One region of the Fundicoccus sp. Sow4_F4 genome, then DNA from elsewhere that is predicted to be linked to it. Evidence: predicted binding sites of a transcription regulator. Region 1 holds the regulator's gene; the other holds the start of a gene.
The links. Region 1 encodes CtsR, which represses protease genes until heat stress. Its sites were predicted from a motif close to TTGGTCAAAAAAGGTCAAANA; they were not measured.
Positions count from the first base shown of each region.

Region 2: clpB (ATP-dependent chaperone ClpB) is a predicted target of CtsR. The motif match lies at 6,277-6,297, and genes of this name have one in related genera.

Region 1 covers NZ_JBQKLQ010000003.1:119,391-129,430, reverse strand. Annotated here, with positions in the region: gene ACTQ5J_RS06215 (vitamin B12-dependent ribonucleotide reductase) at 1-1,912, opposite strand, end outside; gene ACTQ5J_RS06210 (3-oxoacid CoA-transferase subunit B) at 2,331-2,984, opposite strand; gene ACTQ5J_RS06205 (CoA transferase subunit A) at 2,987-3,712, opposite strand; gene ACTQ5J_RS06200 (CtsR family transcriptional regulator) at 3,985-4,452, shown strand; gene ACTQ5J_RS06195 (ATP-dependent Clp protease ATP-binding subunit) at 4,465-6,948, shown strand; gene ACTQ5J_RS06190 (hypothetical protein) at 7,111-7,455, shown strand; gene ACTQ5J_RS06185 (PucR family transcriptional regulator) at 7,811-8,692, opposite strand; gene tadA (tRNA adenosine(34) deaminase TadA) at 8,833-9,366, shown strand; RNA gene ffs (signal recognition particle sRNA small type) at 9,615-9,700, shown strand; gene ACTQ5J_RS06170 (hypothetical protein) at 9,764-10,040, opposite strand, start outside.
Region 2 covers NZ_JBQKLQ010000001.1:451,418-461,457, forward strand. Annotated here, with positions in the region: gene ACTQ5J_RS02135 (YitT family protein) at 1-883, shown strand, start outside; gene ACTQ5J_RS02140 (Cof-type HAD-IIB family hydrolase) at 946-1,785, opposite strand; gene ACTQ5J_RS02145 (metal-sulfur cluster assembly factor) at 1,917-2,282, shown strand; gene ACTQ5J_RS02150 (nuclease-related domain-containing protein) at 2,447-3,436, shown strand; gene recQ (DNA helicase RecQ) at 3,649-5,424, opposite strand; gene ACTQ5J_RS02160 (methylglyoxal synthase) at 5,793-6,215, shown strand; gene clpB (ATP-dependent chaperone ClpB) at 6,383-9,004, shown strand; gene ACTQ5J_RS02170 (AI-2E family transporter) at 9,180-10,040, shown strand, end outside.

The sequences.
Region 1 (10,040 bases):
GTGCTAAGATCCCTTCACGGATGTGAGCAGGCATTTTTTGCATGTAGCCAGTTTCAACGAAGCGTTGACGTAATGCTTGTGTTTCTTGGTCGGTTTCACCAATTAAGAATGGGAAGCTGCCTTTTTCTTTGGCTAATTCAATCGATGTTTCGTAAGCTGTAATGGCCATAGTCTCAAAGACGTCGTTAACGATTTGGTTACCTTCTTTTGAACCGTATAGGCTCTGTGTATAGATCAATAAGTCAGCCAAGCCCATCACGCCTAAACCAATACGACGTTCACCTAGCGCTTGTTTTTGGTTAGCTTCTAAGAAGTAAGGCGTCGCATCGATGACGTTATCTTGCATACGCACACCAACACGAACGGTTTCTTTTAATTTCTCAAAATCTACCGTGTGATTTTCTTTATCGGCCATGTTGGCCAAGTTGACAGCTGCTAAGTTACACACAGAATAAGGTGCTAAAGGTTGTTCCCCGCAAGGATTTGTTGCGACAACTTTTTGACCGTATGCTTTAGCATTGGTGTCTTTGTTGGCATTATCAATAAAGAAGATACCAGGTTCAGCTGAGTAAGTCGCACAAATATTGATTAACTTCCATAATTCACGGGCACGAATTGTACGGTAAGTTTTAACCGCGTAACCGTCTGTTTCCCATTCACGTACGTCACCAACCACTGGCCAGTCCGTGTTATAAGCTGACATTTCTTCCTTAGAGTAGTTTTCAACATCTGGGAATCTTAATTGCCAGTCAGCATCTTCTTCGATGGCTCGCATGAAGTCATCCGTTAAAGTCACTGAAATATTCGCTCCAGTCAAGAAGTCTGGATTATGGACGCTATAAGTTCCGCCATCGCGAATTTTAGCTTCGGCTTCCGTAATGTTGCTTTCAGTGAAACCACCACGACCTGGGAAGTTTTTATAACGTACAATATTTTCAAACATTTCAATTTCTGACATTGAGAAAGGTGAGAATTTTAACTTTTCTTCTGCCAGGCGTTGAATTTGTTCGTCTTTGGATTGTTCAATCAAGTAACGTAACACTCGAGGATTTTGCATTTTTGAGATAATAAATTCAATAATATCTGGATGCCAATCCGCTAGCATAATCATTTGGGCACCGCGACGGCTACCACCTTGCTCAACCAAGTGCGTTAATTGCGCGATATCATCCAACCATGAAACTGAACCAGAAGATTTACCATTAACCCCACGAGCTAATGTATTACGTGGACGTAAAGTTGAACCGTTGGTTCCCACACCACCACCACGCGACATAATTTCCATCACCTCTTTACGGTGATCTGAAATCCCCTCACGCGAGTCAGGCACAAAAGGCATCACATAACAATTAAAGTAAGTCACATCTGTTTCCGAACCAGCTCCATATAAGACACGACCAGCTGGCACAAAGTTCATGCTCATTAATTGCTCGTAAAACTTAGTAAAAGATGTCTCACGGTCTGCTTGGGTTGTTTCTGTCGCTGCTAAACCACGGGCATTTCTTTTAGCGATTTGTTCATAATAAACTTCTAAAGGCTTATCCAAAGTGTCAATATGACGGGTCACAAGACCGCTTTCTTTTTCTTGTGTCTCTTCTAAAGAACCACGGTATTCTTCTTCTAACCAAATCACTGCTTCATTGCGTTCGAAATTTAACTGTTGAACAATCCCAATCCCGCGTGCAGGATATTTAGGATCTGCTTTAACCGTTAACACAACTAAATCGCCAGGAGCTAAAGTAGTTTTGGCCGAATCTTTAAAGGCGTAACGATCGAGCATCACCATACGCGAAACACCTTTATGCGTAATTTGCATGTCATCGGTCATCGGAAAAATCTGAGGAAACTGTTCAATATCTTTGTTTAATTGAGCTTGATCCCACTCAATGTATTTTTTAATTTCTGTAGCCATCCTATCATTACCCCTTTATTTACTGAAATATCAACTTTAAGTCAACATCGTGTATTCTTATAGATGAATTGCCATATATTGTGTTAAAAGAAAAGAACCACCACAATATATGGTGGTTCATTTGTCATCTAGTTTAAACTAAATCAATCTGATTAGCTAGTCTAACACACAATTTATACAATTTCTTAACTATTAAAAGTTTAGAAAAACAAACACATACTCTAGTTGCTTAAGAAATCGTCTGTCTTATAATGACTTAACTTAATTAGTCTAACATCGAAACTATTAACTTACTAGGGGGAAAATTGGGTAAATAAAAGACCCGTGTAAATGTTCGATGCCATCACTGAAACAGTGAGTTTTCAGGCGTCTTACATTTGCACGGGTTGGAATAAAAATTAAGTTAACCTATGTAATATTAAGAGAAGAACTCTTTAATATCTTCAGAAACAACCACTTCACCAGCTGTTTTCTCTAAAATTTCTTCCACAGTTACGCCAGGAGCGTGTTCTGTTAAGTAGAATTTACCGTCTTTGATTTCAAAAACTGCTAATTCAGTGATCACCATGTCAACTGCATTGGCTGCAGATAATGGTAAAGTACACTCAGTTAATAATTTAGAGTTACCTTTTTTATCAGTATGTTGAATTGAAGCAATAACTTTTTTAGCGCCAACTAATAAATCCATCGCGCCACCCATACCTGGAGCCATTACACCTGGAACCATCCAGTTAGCAATGTTACCAGCTTGGTCTACTTCTAATGCACCTAAAACAGTGACATCAACGTGTCCACCACGAATAATTGCAAATGAAGTTTGTAAATCAAATGTTGAAGCACCAGGTAATAAAGTGATTGGTGCGCCCCCTGAGTTACCATAGTCTGGTGTTAATGTGTCTTTTGTTGGTGTAGCACCAAAACGAAGCGCACCATTCTCTGCTTGTAAAATAACGTTTACGCCGTCAGGAATATAATTTGCTGAAGCGTTAGGGATACCAAAACCTAAGTTAACGATATCTCCATCTTTAAATTCTTGTCCAATACGACGAGCAATCAATTCTTTTGGATTCATTATTATGCTTCTCCTCTCAACATATTGTTTCTACCCCATAATTCACGGTAGTAGTCGTAACGTTCTTCTTCAGTTTGACCTTGAATAATATAGTCTACTAAGATACCAGGAACTGTTACATCCGTTGGTGCGATGTCGCCAACTTCAATAATCTCATCAACTTCCGCAATAACAATCTTAGAAGCTAAAGCTAATTCAACAGAAATTGATTTAGCCGTACCAAAACTATATAAGTTACCATATTTGTCCGCTTTATTTGCTTTAATAAAGGCAACATCTAGGTTAACGGGATCATAGATTAAGTATTCTTGACCATTACGTACAATTTTGTCTTGCTTTTCTTCTTGTAATGTACCGATACCAACTGGAGTGACAACGGCACCAAGACCTGCGCCACCTGCACGAATCATTTCAACAACAGTTCCCATTGGAACGTAATCTACTTCGATTTCACCCGCTAAAAATTGCTTGTTGAACGCTTTTGACGTTCCAGTATGAGCGCCGACAAATTTTTTGATTTGACGGTTTTCCGCTAATTTACCCACATCGTGCTCTTCACCTGGATAACCAGTTACTGGTTGTACTAAAGTTAATTCGTTAGTTCCGGCTTCTACTAAGCCATTAATTAATTCAATCGGTGTCGATACACCTAAGAAACCTGAAGTACCTAAAGAATCACCTTGTTTAACTTTAGCTACGGCTTCTTGGACAGTAATAATCTCTGCCATGAGTTTTCCCCCTTATAAAAAGTTTATATTTGGCCTTTAAATAAAATGACGCATAACGTCAGCGCTTACAATAAACATTCTATGTTGAAACATAAAAATCTGCCACCATCGAAAATTAAAGCGTACTATAAGCTATTCTTATAACCTTTCGAACAAAATAAACCCAGCAATCAAACGGTTCTGATAATGTTGGTCAAAAGACTTCTCAAAAGCGATCCTTTATTGTATAATAGTCAAAGAAAGTCAATGTTAGTGAAAAAGGAGGGGTAACTTTGTCGCAACGTAACATGTCGGACATTATCGAAGCGTATCTAAAAGGTTTTTTACGTAATAATGAGCAATTAGAAATAAAACGCAGCGATGTAGCCGAACGCTTTGACTGCGTCCCTTCACAAATCAATTATGTCATTAATACGCGCTTTACCCAAGAACATGGTTACATGGTCGAAAGTAAACGTGGTGGTGGAGGCTACATTCGCATATTTAAAATTCGTGTCGTGGATGAAGTGGATCACATTGACCAAATGATTGAATTAATTGGTAGCCAAATCAATCAACGAAATGGCATCAATTTGGTTGAGACGTTGATAGATTCTGGTATAATTACTCAACGTGAAGGTACCTTGATTTTATCGGTCATAGAAAAATCAGTATTGCACAGTATCTCAAGCCAAGAACAATCTGCCAGAGCCATGTTGCTCAAAACTTTCTTAGTACAACTAAGATATACAATAAAGTAAGAGGTGAAATGAATGTTTGAAGAACTATTTACAGAGAGTGCCCGTCAAGTCATGATATACGCAGCTGAACAAGCGTATTATTTAAGACATCAAGCGGTAGGCACAGAACATATTCTTTTAGGACTAGCCCGTGAAGAACAAGGAATTGCTGGAAAAGCTTTACGCGAGGTGGGTGCCGACTATCAATCACTATTGATGGAGCTTGAAATAATTCATGGCAAAGTCGTGAATCCGCGCGTCGAAGGCGAAATCGTCATTCCTTATTCACCTAGATCTAAAAAGATTATTATGAATGCATCTAATGACGCCAAACGTCTAGGTGCACCAAAAGTTGGCACAGAACATCTACTATTAGGTATGTTAAAAGAAGAAATTTTAGCAACAGTCTTATTGAAAAATTTAGGCATTAATATAAATGAATTACGCAAAAAAATCTATGAATTAATTGGTATTAATGGCAATAACGAGCGTGCTCAAATGGGTAACAAACGTGGCAATGGCCGCCAAAGAGGTCAACAAGCCGAAACAAGCCAAACACCAACATTAGATTCTGTTGCGCGCGACTTAACACAACTCGCTCGTGATGGCAAACTCGATCCAGTTATTGGTCGTAAAAAAGAAATCCGTCGTATCATCCAAATCATTAGCCGTCGTTCGAAAAACAACCCAGTCCTCGTAGGAGAACCTGGTGTTGGTAAAACAGCGATTGCTGAAGGCTTAGCCCAAAGAATGATTGACGGCGAAGTACCAGAAGATATCGCAAGCAAACGCTTGATGATGTTAGATATGGCATCTTTAGTCGCAGGTACGAAATATCGCGGTGAGTTCGAAGAACGTATGAAGAAGATTATTGAAGAAATTGCAGCCGATGGCCAAGTGATTCTCTTCATTGATGAATTACACACATTAATCGGCGCAGGTGGTGCAGAAGGTGCAATCGATGCATCTAACATCTTGAAACCTGCACTAGCACGTGGAGAAATCCAAACAGTGGGTGCAACAACTTTAGATGAGTACCAAAAGTACATTGAAAAAGATGCTGCTTTAGAACGTCGTTTCTCAAAAGTTCAAATCGATGAACCAACACAAGTCGAATCTATTCAAATTATTGAAGGTCTGAAAAGCAAGTACGAAGATCACCATAAAGTTGAAATTACAGACGAAGCAGTTCAAGCAGCCGTGAAATTAAGTGCACGTTACTTAACAGAGCGTCGTTTACCAGACAAGGCCGTTGATTTAATTGATGAAGCAGCAGCAAAAGTGCGTATCGACGAGTCGATCGTATTATCGTCAGTTGCCAACCTTGAACGTCAATTAGTCGAAGTATCTAAGAAAAAAGAAAAAGCAATTCTTGATCGTAATTTTGAACAAGCAGCTGAATTACGTCAAGAAGAACAAGCAATCGAAACTAATATTCAAAAAGCGACCGAGCAAGAAAAAGACGGTGAATTAGTGAAACATTTAGTGGTGAATGCAAATCACGTGGCAGAAGTCATTGCTTTATCAACAGGTATTCCAGTTAACCAAATGGAATTGGCTGAATCCCAACGATTAGTCCATCTAGAAGCTGAACTACATGAAAGTGTAATCGGCCAAGATAAAGCTGTTCAAGCTGTCGCTCGCGCGATTCGTCGTGCACGAAGTGGTTTGAAGAGTCCCAAACGTCCAATCGGTTCATTCTTATTCCTGGGGCCGACAGGTGTGGGTAAAACGGAATTAGCGAAGACACTTGCTCATTCAATGTTTGGTAGCGAAGATAACATGATTCGTGTTGATATGTCAGAGTACATGGAAAAACACAGTGTTTCTCGCTTGGTAGGTTCACCTCCAGGTTACGTCGGCTATGACGAAGCGGGGCAATTGACTGAGAAAGTTCGTCAAAAACCATACAGCGTCATTCTATTAGATGAGGTTGAAAAAGCCCATCCGGATGTTTTTAATATTTTGTTACAAGTATTTGATGACGGTCATTTAACAGACGGTAAAGGACGTCGCGTAGACTTCCGTAACACAATCATAATTATGACATCAAACTTAGGAGCAACCGCCTTACGTGACGAGAAGTCAGTTGGTTTCGGTGCAGTCTCTTATAAAGATGATCATGATGCAATGGAAAAACGAATCCTTGAAGAAGTGAAACGTGCTTTCCGACCAGAGTTTTTAAACCGTATCGACGAGACAGTTGTCTTCCATGCGTTGACGAAAGAAGAAATTCGCGAAATCGTCAAACTTCAAGCGCAAGAAATTATTCACCGCTTGAATGAGCTTGAAATTGAAGCGCGCGTAACGGATACTGCCGTAGATATTATCGCAGAAGCGGGTTACGATCCAGAATATGGAGCGCGTCCAATCCGCCGTGCCATCCAAAAACAAATTGAAGATGAGCTGAGCGAAATGATGCTGCGAGGCGACATTGAGCTAGGTGATAGTATCACCATCGGTGGCCGTTCAGGTAACATTAATATCAATAATCGTTCGAAACAAAGTTCTAAATAATTAATCTAAACATCAAAGCTTCCTCAAGGCGAATGGTCTTAGAGGGAGTTTTTGTATAGAAACGCAAGAAAAGAGTAAGTGTTTTAAATAGAGGTCTGATAGGGTGTGTGTTATAATTTAATTATAGAAAAATTTAATTTTTTGAAAGTAGGAGGAACAAAGATGAATAGAAAAGGATATATTGCGACGGTTTTACTAGGATCAGCTGCTACAGTGGCTGGTTTAGCGGCTTTTGTTTATATGAATGATTCAGCTCGTGAAAAAGTTGAAGGCATCATCAATCGTGAAAAAGCAAAATCATTTGTAAAACATACTTTAAACGGATCAGATGCCCTTGTTTCAGCTGTTGATAATTTGGATGATGCAGAAATCAACACTTTAATGAAGTTTGCGAATCAAGCAGGCAGCTTAAAGGATAAAACAGGCGATGCGTTTAGTGAAATTATTGATCGTGCGAAAAAGGTAACTTCGGACGCGACATCAAAAGTTTCAGATTACTTCGACTAAGCAAATAGAAAAAGAACCGTGACTAGCGCTGACTAATTAGCGCTAGTCACGGTTTTTTGTGTACCTATAAAGTCTGAAAATTCTCTCATATCATGACGAGTCGAGCGACGGATTCTGGAATATGTCTCACATCCTTGTTACTTTCGCGATGATGTGACGCACACAAGAAGGGAAACAAAAGCTATTCTCACACAGCCCTTGCAAAGCTCACACACACCTACATTCAATACATCTTTCTATATACAAGCCACAAAAACAAAAGGTGTCGCTCATCGCGATTTGCGACGATTAAAAATTAAAGCACAGAGATCTTTTATAATCGTCAGGAATGCGAGTGACTGACACCTTATTGTATTTAATTGAGTGCCAAGTAGCAGATAATTAAGTCAGGCAAATGTTGTAAGTTAAAACCAGTCTCTTTAGTAAACTTGTTCATGCGGTAGGTCAAGGTGTTGCGATGAACGAATAAAGCGTCCGCAGCTTGCGTTAAGTTTCCGCGACGCTCGAATAAAGTCCGGATTGTCGCCTCGTATTCAGAATTAGTTAAAATTTGTTGACGTAAATTCGATAGGATTGGCTGTTGAAGCGTTGCTTCATGGCCAATATAAGTTAAGAGACTATCGGATAAAAATTGGATATGATTAAAAACTTCCGACTGAAGCGCCTTATCAAACAAGGCTTGCTCATTTTCATATAACGTTGGCAAGGCCTGTGATACAGTATGAATTTGACCAATAATCCCTCTTGTGGATAACTCAAAATCATCATCTAATGTATTCACGAGGCCCGTGATTTGCGTCATAGCATCGTTTTCTAACTTATCTGAGTCTAGAATGACTAACATGCGTCTTTCGTTCAGCTGAATAACTGTTACGACAGCATCAATTGCATTCGTCAAGGTTTCTCGCCACATCGCATAATCAAACGCATCGGGGCGTTTATAATAATCAAACTGAAGCATCCGAATATGTTCCACACCCGTCGGCATATTCGGATGCTTATGAACTAAAAATTGATACCAACTTTCTTCCAAGTGGGTGGTCAGAAAGTTAGGACTCGCATCGATCGTTTTTTGAGAAAAAATCTTTAACAATTGGAGTTGAGAAGCGTCTAAATCACGAAGAGGAATATAAAGACTGTCCTCATCACAAAGAAAGTGAAAATACTCATCACTATTCGGCACTTTTTTTGGCTTATGCAAACTATTTGGATAGATATTTTTTAATGAATCAATCATATATGTTGTCCTTTCGAGAAACTAAGGTCTTGTCTCTACTAGTTTAACATTTACACTGAAGGCTCGACAAGCATTCCAAGCATCAGACATGCTACAATAAGTGTAAAGAGATCAAATATTTAGAAAAAATAGGTGAGTGAATGATAACAGCGGAAGAATTAAGCGAAAAGGACAGACTGGAACATGAGCGGTGGATGCGTGCCGCCCTGGATGAAGCGGTAATGGCAGGGGAGAAAGGCGAGGTGCCAATCGGGGCAGTCATTGTCAAAGACGGCGAAATCATCGCCAGAGCCCATAACTTACGCGAGCTGAGCCATAGTGCGGTCGGACATGCCGAGATCCTTGCGATTCAAGAGGCCAACCAAGCGCTGAATGCTTGGCGACTGGAAGAAGCGACCCTCTATGTGACGCTCGAGCCATGCCCAATGTGTTCCGGTGCGTTGATTATGTCGCGTGTTGAGCGTGTCGTATATGGGGCGCCGGACCTTAAAGCGGGTTGTGCCGGCACTTTGATGAATTTATTGGCAGACGAACGTTTTAATCACCAACCGGAAGTAGTGGAAGGGATTTTGCGCGAGGAGTGTGGGCAGTTATTAACAACGTTCTTCCAATCGCTGCGCAAACGCAACAAAGAACGCAAACAGTTGAAGAAAGAAGCGGCTGACGAAGCCTAAAAAGACTTGTGCTGTGCATAAGTCTGTGATTTAGTGGATAACTTTTACTTAAATGACTGCTTAATAAAAGTTGCGCACAGATGTTCTGTTCATAAGTGCATGTTTATGCACAGTTTGTGCATGGAACTCAAGGCGAAACAGGGGAAATTGCTAGTTGGTGGCTTTCAACAAGTGGATAACGATTGTTTGGAAACAAATACTCCCCTCATAAATCTATGTTTTACAAATAAATTTTACTGTGCTATAATACTAATTGGCAATGGTTGAGTCACGAATCGAGTCAGGACCGGAAGGTAGCAGCTATAAGTGACGATACCATGTGCCATTTTTTTTACTTAACATTAAACATAACGCGACGATCTACGCTTTCTTAAAGCTAAATCGTCGCGTTTTTCTTTTAATACTTTTTCTTAGGGTGTTTATCGATAACAGCCGGATTATTTGCGAGTACTTTTTCGCCTGCTTCACTCAAGTAGTAACCACGCAAGGTAAATTTTTTCGCCAACTCTTCCTCCGTATAAGCTTCACGGACGGCTTCTATTAATTCATCTTTTTTCATCTTAGAAAAAACCGTCACGCTTTTATCCTTCAACCACTTCTTCAAGAGCGGTGCAGTCATATAAGTTAGTGATTCTTTAGCTGTCATCACCATTACCAAGCCATCTTCAATTAAG
Region 2 (10,040 bases), on a different contig from region 1:
CGCATCAATCAGTTATGGTTTTGCATTAAATGTTTTTTTAATTCCAGGGAATATCTATAGTAGTGGTGTGACTGGAATCGCACAATTAATTAGCTATTATACAAATAAGACTGCTTTTGCGACTCTTTTGACCACTGGTAACTTAAACTTTCTTCTAAATATACCATTGATTATCTTAAGTTATTATCGTTTAGGAAGAACGTTTACAATCATGTCACTATTAGTCGTTGTAGGGACAACAATTTCCGCAAATACTCTGCCAATTGCTGGTATATCTGAGAATCCGTTATTAAATGCGATAATGGGTGGCGTGATTTCTGGACTCGGTGGGGGCTTAACTATTAAGGTCGGTATGTCTTCAGGAGGTATGGATATTGTTTCTGTACTTATTTCAAGAATGACCGGAATGAATGTCGGCTCCTTATCTTTCATTATTAATCTCTTTGTCATGGGAGCAGCGGGGCTTTTATTTGGTTGGGAGTTTGCCCTATATACGTTAATTTCGATTTATGTGGGTTCACGTGTCGTCGATACGATTCATACAAACGAACAGGTATTGACTGCCTTTATCGTGACGAACCGAACCGACGAAGTGATTGCTTCCATCTTTAAGCGCATTGTGCGTGGGGCAACAATCTTAGAAGGCCAAGGTGGTTATTCTAAAGATAAGCGTGATGTCGTAATGGTTGTTGTTAACCGTTATGAAATTCATGATTTACAAATAGCGGTGACTGAAGCAGATCCAAGTGCCTTCATCAATATGATTCAGTCGACAAAAGTTTCAGGTCGTTTTTTATCTCGCGATCAACAAAAGTCTTTGCGTAAAGAAGTTGCATTGATTGACCATGAAGCCGAAAAAACAGAAGTGATTGAGACAGTATAAATAAAAAAGAATAGGTCTGACTGTGGAGCATGCTCTACAGTCAGACCTATTTTGAACGGTGATTACTTTTCGACGATTGCTTCAACAGGAATGTCTAATGAAAATCGTTCAATCAAGTGACGGGCTAAGCCGTCCTCATCATTAGTATATTCTGTTTCTTCGTTCGATACTGCTTTGACAGTTGAACGACCATTTTTCATTGCGACACCCACTCCAGCAAATTGCAACATTTCTAAGTCGTTTTCCTCATCGCCGAAAGCGATGATTTTTGCTTGAGGAATTCGGTAAAACTCTGCAATTCGTTGGACACCAATTGCTTTGTTAATGCCTTTATGAACCACTTCCAATACAGGAAGTTCGCCTCCCCATGTACGCACAGACACGTAATCGCCATAGGCTTGATTAATATTCTGTTCGATGGTCTTTTGCTTTTCTTCAGCTGAAAATATAGTCAAAGCTGTCGGGTTAAAAGTCAATGATTCGCGTGATAGTTTATCGACGTTTGCTAAATCAACCGGATAGTAGGGACTATCTGGTAATTGAAGTGAAGTTGTATATAATCTGTCGCGACCTTCAGCCATCAATAATTCAATTTCCAACTTCTCTTGATTGGCAAACAGTTCAAATGCAATCTCACGATCCAAGTCTTGATGATAGTATGGCAGCCAGTTGGGCTGTCCAGGGAAATGACAGAGGGCGCCATTAAAGTTGACCATCGGAGCCTGAATATTCAGTTGGCGGTATAAATCGGAACTATTACGAAAAGGTCGTCCAGTCACAATCGAAATTAGATGTCCTTGCTCGCTTAACAGTCGTAATGTTCGAATCGTTAAGCGACTTAATTGTGATTTATCATTTAGTGTGGTGCCATCTAAATCGATAGCGATGAGTTGTTGCTGCATAATCAATCTCCTTTTGTTATATTCTTTACGATTATAACAGAATCTTAGGTTTCGAACCAATTTATCCCTCTATCCCTATGCCTTCTTTTGTGATAAAGTAAACAGGAGACTATTTTGAGAGGAGTATTCTGATGACTGATTTACCAGAGAGCACACCAGAATCAAGTGATGATTTTAATCTGAGTGCTGAGCAAGAGATGAAACAACGGATTATTGAACAACTGGAATTAGTGATTGATCCAGAATTAGGAATAGATATTGTCAACTTAGGTTTAGTTTATGATGTGGAATATCGTGAAAATAATGTAGCTTATGTCTTGATGACACTGACAACACCGGCTTGTCCATTGGCAGATGTGATTTTTGATGAAGTTGATCGTACTGTAAAGGCATTGGCCGAAGTGGACGAGGTTAAGTTAGAATTATCATTTTATCCACCTTGGCAACCAGACCGTATGAGTCGATATGCAAGAATAGCGCTTGGCTTTTCTGGTTAGATAAACTAATAATATGTTTGATTTTAAAGAAACAGGCTACTGATTGTCAGTGGCCTGTTTCTTAATATTTTCTAAAGATTGGTCTGACAAAAACATATTTGACATTAATTTACGTATTTAATAGTAGTAAGTTAATATGGGAGGTTAAATTAATGTGTGTGAAGATGTCGCAACAACATATGTGGTTGTCAGAACTCAATAATAGAGAGGCTTTGTTAGAGCAAGAGGCAAAAGACTATTATTGGAAAGAATGTGGACATGAAGGGGAAGTGAAGTTTTCACAAATTTCCCAAAGAGAGTCAGCGGCTAGTTGGGAGTGGGTGTTTGATTTACGTCTGCAAACAAAAGCGGGTGAGATTCAACTGGATGCTGTATTAATTTGTGAAGTTGGTTGGATTTGTTTTGAAGTTAAGAATTATCGAGCAGCCTATCAATTTTCGGACAAGAAGCTAACTGTTAATGGAATTGTACAATTTCATGATGTCTTTAAGCAAGTTGAACGAAGCAGGAGTATTTTTGAGCAAGTGGCAAGACAATGTTCAGCTTTAAGAGAATTGCAGTACTATGTTGTGTCTATTAATGAGGAAGATACAGTTAACATTGAGGAAGGCGTCTCAGACATTCCCTATCTAAAAAATGCCAAGCTCCTGCAATTTTATCGTGACTTACGGTTTGAATGTGAAAGACTCGCTAATCTTCAAGCTGTTTTTAATCGTGATTTTAGAGATGAAGCCATGAAATTACGGGCAATGCATAAAATTGATAACCGTCGGTATTCCCTATCGGAAGAGCGATTTATAAACTTAAAGAAAGGACTTTACTGTGAGCGTTGTCGAGAGTTTAATTTAGAAGTGACACGTTATTATATCATTTGTAAGGAGTGTGGTTTTTGTGAAGGGAAGGAGAAAGCAACATTGCGACTAATATGTGCGCTAGGGATTCTGTTGCCTTATGAGGGGCTGAATCCGTATAAGGCCTGGCAACTGTCTGGAGGTATGTTAAACGTCTATTCAATAATAAAAGTAATGAATAAACACTTCATCCGTAATTCAACAAAACATTCATACAAAAACAATAATTTATCTTTTAAGGATCAATTCAGTCACAATATTTTTCACTACAAAGATAAAGATTCACCGCATAAAATACGATGACTCAATATTTGCCCTTGGCCGTGACGGCGAATACCATATTTGCCCCTGGCCGTGACGGCGAGTAGCATTTTTGCCCCTGGCCGTAACGGCGAATACCAATTTTGCCCCTGGCCGTGACGGCGAGTTCAGCTTTTGTAGCTTCAACCCGATTCACACGCGAAAAAAACTATCAACCAAAAACCATCAAACCAAAAAGCAGAAAAAGCCAAGTGCTAAGACTTGGCTTCGTATTTTTTAATTAAATCTGTGAAAACTTTCCAATAATTATCAGCCTTAACAGAACCGACGCCATCAACTTCTAAGAAGGCTTGATAAGTCGTGGGTTTTTTATTTGCCATATCCACTAAACTTTTGTTATTGAAGATGATATAAGAAGGCATACCTGCTTCGCTTGCAAGGTCATTGCGTAAAACACGTAGTGCTTCATATAAATCAGGATCTTCTGCTGAGATAGTGACAAAAACATTACGTCTCGAACTGTTGCGTGCAGAATCAACTTGTTCTTTCATCATCAACTGTTCGTCGCCTTTTAACAAAGCTTGTGCTCGACTAGTGAGCTCAAGCCCTTTATGTTGGTTTAAATTTAAGTAATGATTGGCCAGCAGAAGGGAAATAACATTTTTTACGAAAGACTCTGATTTATGTTTGAGAAGACCATAAGTGGATAATTCATCAAAATCCCAATCTAGTAATTTCTTTTCCTTACTCCCTCGCAAGACATTCGTAATCATTGTCATACCGAAACTATGTTTCATACGTACGATACAAGACAATACCATTTGGGCTTCTCTAGTGACTTCGACCGTAGTAAATTCACTTAAGCAACTAGAGCAGTTCAAACAATCGACTTGCCTATTCTCCCCGAAATAATTCAAAATAAAGCGGCGTAAGCAAGAGGTATGGTTAGCGTATTGAATCATCGTATCTAAACGTGAAATACTTGTAGGGTCCTGACTGTTTTCAATTAAAAACTTACTTGAAACAATATCTTGCTTTCCAAATAATAGAATTGCTTCAGATTCTAAACCATCACGTCCAGCACGTCCGGCTTCTTGATAGTAGCCCTCTAAATCAGTTGGCATATTATAATGAATCACCTTTCGCACGTCAGTCTTATCGATTCCCATCCCAAAAGCATTGGTTGCGATCATAATTTTCGCACGATCGTAAATGAAATCATCTTGAGCATTTGCACGCACTTGTGCTGATAAACCAGCATGATATTTGGCGACCGAATGGCCACTTTTCAATAAATGCTCGTGAATTTGATCGACATTTTTACGAGTTTGAGCATAGATAATCGTGGAATCTTCTGCATCTTTCAAATAATCTTTTAACTCTTGCATTTTATTTGAAGGCTCTTTAACTGTAAACTTAATGTTAGGCCGATCAAAAGAATTGATGAATACGTTTGGTTCAGTTAATTGTAACTGTTCAATTATATCGCCTCTCACCAATTCGGTAGCTGTAGCCGTAAAAGCTGCTATGGTAGGACGATGAGGCAATGCGTCTATGAAAGAGCTGATTTGGCGATAGCTTTGACGGAAATCATGCCCCCATTGAGACACGCAGTGTGCTTCGTCAACAGCGATCATCGATATTGGTAATCTAGAAATTTCATTAACAAAAAATTGGTTTTCTAAACGTTCAGGCGCGATATATAACAGTTTCACCCCCCCTTGACGCAAGCGGTAACGAATTTCAGAATATTCTTGTTGAGTTAGAGAAGAATTAATGAAATCAGCTGAAATACCATGTTGTTTCAAAGAATCAATTTGATCATGCATTAAGGAGATCAAAGGGGAGATTACAATTGTTAAACCAGCTTTCAATATAGCAGGTAATTGATAACAAACGGATTTTCCTCCACCAGTCGGTAAGACGCCAAGAACATCTTGATCTTGCATCAAAGCAGAAATGATATCCTCTTGTCCCGGTCTAAAAGTCGAATAACCGAAGTTTCTTTCTAATGCTACTGTTAAAGTCAAAATACTACCTCCCATATTATCCGTTTTATTTTAACAGAATACGAATAAAAACACGAATTTTCTAAAAAACATTTTAGTTAATAATCAATTAATAAATCTTTGTTATAGTTCCTTTAACCTCATAGTAGCGCATACTAACCACCACATAATTTAGTATGATTCACAACCTCTTTTTAGTCTACTAGTTAATGAATTCAGTCCATTATTTGCTGCTATGACCGGTAAAACCACCAAGCCCTGAAACTTTCAGCCCAAAGACAGCGCTTGGTGTTTTTTTCTGTTCATATTTGAAAGCCTATACAAAAAGATTGCAGGAGACAACAATATGTGGTTAGATTGAAGTAACAAAGTCAATGAAGAGGTGTAGAATGAATATTGCTTTAATTGCACATGATAAAAAGAAAGACGATATAGTTAATTTAGCGATTGCATACCGTGAAGTACTAGCAGAACATACCTTGTTTGCGACAGGAACCACTGGTCAAAGAATCATCGAGGCGACTGACTTAAAAGTTCACCGTTTTAAATCAGGACCATTAGGCGGGGACCAACAGATAGGTGCTTATATTTCTGACAATAAAATTGATTTGGTTTGTTTTATCCGAGATCCATTAACGCCGCAAGCACATGAACCAGATATATCTGCTTTATTGCGACTGTCGGATGTCTATGAAATTCCATTGGCCACAAATGTTAGTACAGCAGAAGCCCTGTTGCGCGCATTAGACGCAGGTTTTCTAGATTGGCGTAAAGTTGCTAAAACTAAAGAACGAGACCATCTCAATTTTTAAAACGAAGACCTTATTTCCCCAGGAAGTAAGGTCTCATTTTTTCAAAAAAGGACTAAAATATGCATTGACCTTTCCTGACCAAGGGTATATACTATAGGTAGCTCGTAAAGAGCTTACTTTTTGGTCAAAACTAATTGACCAATTTTGACTAATGACTAAACGGATAAATGAAAGGTTGTGAAACTGTGATTGATAAATTTACAACAACAATGCAAACTGCGATAGGTGAAGCACAGCAAATCGCAATAACACGTCAGCAACAACAAATTGACATACCGCATTTGTGGCTTGTCTTTTTGCAACCGGATCATTTTGCTTATAATTTATATGAAGAGTTAAATGTGCCGCTGAGCGAATTCAAAACATTGGTAGAAAACGAAATTGATCAATTACCTACTGTGTCAGGAGCAAATGTTCAATATGGACAACAGTTTAGCCAAAGATTTCAGCAGCTATTATCTGAAGCAAATAAAATAGCCAGTGAATTTCAAGATGAGTATTTGGCGACAGAAGTATTTATGTTAGCTTTATTTGAACAGAAAAATAATCCATTAACGAAGTTTTTACTAGAAAATGGGTTAACTAAGAATAAATTAAATGAAAGAATTAAAGAATTGAGAGGGGGAGACCGTGTGACTTCAGCAAACCAAGAAGAAACTTACGAGTCTTTAGCTAAATATGCCATTAATTTAAATGAAGCAGTTAAACAGAATAAATTAGATCCCGTCATTGGACGTGACGAAGAAATTCGCGATGTTATCCGCATTCTCTCACGTAAATCTAAAAACAACCCAGTTCTAATAGGGGAGCCCGGAGTGGGTAAAACTGCTATTGTTGAAGGGTTAGCCCACCGAATCGTACGTAAAGATGTGCCAGAGAACCTAAAAGATAAAGAAATTTATAGTTTGGATATGGGCTCTCTTATCGCTGGAGCGAAATACCGTGGAGAATTTGAAGAACGTCTAAAAGCTGTTCTTAAAGAAGTGAAACAATCACAAGGACGTATCTTATTATTCATTGATGAAATTCATACTATTGTGGGCGCTGGAAAAACAGAAGGTTCAATGGATGCAGGGAATATTCTGAAACCTATGCTTGCAAGAGGAGAGTTACATTGTATCGGTGCCACCACTCTAGATGAGTACCGCGAAAATATTGAAAAAGATAAAGCATTAGAGCGTCGATTCCAACGTGTCATCGTTCAAGAACCGACAGTGGAAGATACGATTAGTATTTTACGAGGGTTGAAAGAACGCTATGAAATTCACCACGGGGTGAATATCCATGACAATGCTTTGGTTGCGGCGGCTACACTTTCTGATCGCTATATTACAGATCGTTTTTTACCGGATAAAGCCATTGATTTAGTTGATGAGGCATGTGCAACTATCAGAGTTGAAATGAACTCGATGCCAACTGAAATGGATACAGTGACGCGTCGTTTAATGCAACTCGAAATCGAAGAAGCTGCTTTGAAAAAAGAAAACGATGATGCGAGTAAAAAACGATTAGAACTTATCCAAGAGGAATTGGCCGAGTTACGCGAAGAAGCGAATAATTTGAAATTACGTTGGGAAGTTGAAAAAGAATCCATGAATGCTATTCGTGATAAACGTCAAGCTTTGGAAGAGGCTCGTCGTACATTAGAAGAAGCAGAAGCAGATTATAATTTAGAAAAAGCTGCAGAAATGCGTCATGGTCGAATCCCACAACTAGAAAAGGAATTAAAAGAAATAGAAGCTTCTGAAGAAGCCAAAGAAGTCACTCGTCTCACCCAAGAACGTGTGACTGACGAAGAAATTGCGAAAGTTGTTGGAAGATTAACTGGAATTCCAGTGACTCGTTTAGTTGAAGGTGAAAGAGACAAGTTACTACGCCTAGATGAAACCTTACATAAACGTGTGATTGGTCAAGATGAAGCAGTTGAGAAAGTAACAGAAGCCGTCTTACGTTCACGTGCTGGACTCCAAAATCCGAATAGACCGATAGGATCCTTCTTATTCTTAGGTCCAACCGGGGTCGGAAAAACTGAACTAGCCAAATCTTTAGCGGAAGTTTTATTCGATGATGAAAATCATATGGTGAGAATTGATATGTCTGAGTATATGGAGAAACACAATGTGTCTCGTTTAATTGGAGCACCTCCTGGTTACATTGGATATGAAGAAGGTGGACAATTAACTGAAGCTGTTAGACGTAACCCTTATTCGATTGTACTTTTAGATGAAGTTGAAAAAGCCCATCCAGATGTATTTAATGTCTTATTACAGGTGTTAGACGATGGTCGTTTAACCGACTCTAAAGGGCGTGTTGTTGATTTCAAAAATACTGTGCTGATTATGACAAGTAACATTGGTTCACATTTACTATTAGAAGGTGTGAATGATGAAGGGCATATCGAAGAAAATACTCAAAATCAAGTAAGAGCGTTATTGAGACAACACTTTAAACCAGAATTCTTAAACAGAGTCGATGATATCGTGATGTTTACACCACTTTCACGTCAACATATGGGACAGATTGTTTACAAGATGTTAGGTCAATTGCAGACTCGCTTAGGCTATCAAGATATTCAATTGACATTAGACGAAGACGCTGCTCTATGGCTCGCTGAAAATGGCTATGATCCAATTTACGGTGCAAGACCATTAATGAGATTCATTACTAGAGAAGTTGAAACGCCATTGGCTAAATTAATTATCAAAGGTAGTATCCTTCCGAATTCATTGGTTCACGTATCTTTAGTAAATGATCAGTTGAACTTCGTTTCAGAAGTAATCGAAGCATAATATCCCCAAATACACACGCGAGGCTTTGATGCCTTTACGTGTGTATTTGTCTTGTAATATAATGCAAGCAATAATTTTTTATATATTAGTGAAAAATCTTCATTAGCTAATAAGAGTTGCTAGGCTAATCCGGCAAAATGTGATATATTTTAAACAAATCAAAAGGAGGTGCATGATGCAAAAATTAGATAGATTGGTGATTAAATACATTCTATTTATTGCACTCGTAGTGTTAATTGTATCCAATTATGAACAAGCAATTAGCTATATGTTTCACTTTCTAAGAATACTCTCGCCAGTTATCGTTGGTATTATAATGGCCTATATCTTGAACATCTTAATGATAAAATTTGAAAACATTTGGTTTCCTAACAAGAATAACCAATGGGTGAATAAAACACGCAGACCTTTGAGCATTCTGTTTGCGATGTTAACGATTAGCTTCGTATTATTTATTGTGTTAGGTTTAGTGGTTCCGCAAGTGTTAGTTGTTTTGACAACTTTAATCGAAGCCATTCCGGTAGCAATTAACCAAATACAGACTTGGTTCACGAATTCTGAACAAAGATTCCCGGAACTAGCAGTTATACTTGATCAATTTGAAGTTAATTGGTCACAAATTGTTCAAGATGCAGTCGCCTTTTTTAATGGTGTAACAACACGAATTGTTGAAACAACTTTATCGACTATAGGCTCCATTGCGTCAATCGTTATTAACCTTTTCTTATCTTTAATTATCTCGATTTACATTTTAATGTCTAAAGAAAAAATAATGAGTCAGGGAAACCGAATGATCAAAGCATACTTCACTAAGAAGCAATACGATAAAATCCGTTATGTTTTGTCAGTCGTAGATGCATCTTTTAGTCACTTCATTACCGGAGAAGTATTAGAAGCTTTTATACTAGGCGTAATGGTAACGGCGGGGATGTGGATTTTCAGATTCCCTTATGCCACAATGTTAGGTGCTTTAGCAGGAATTATGGCATTAATCCCTATGTTAGGCGCATGGATATCAGGCACGATTGGCTTTGTT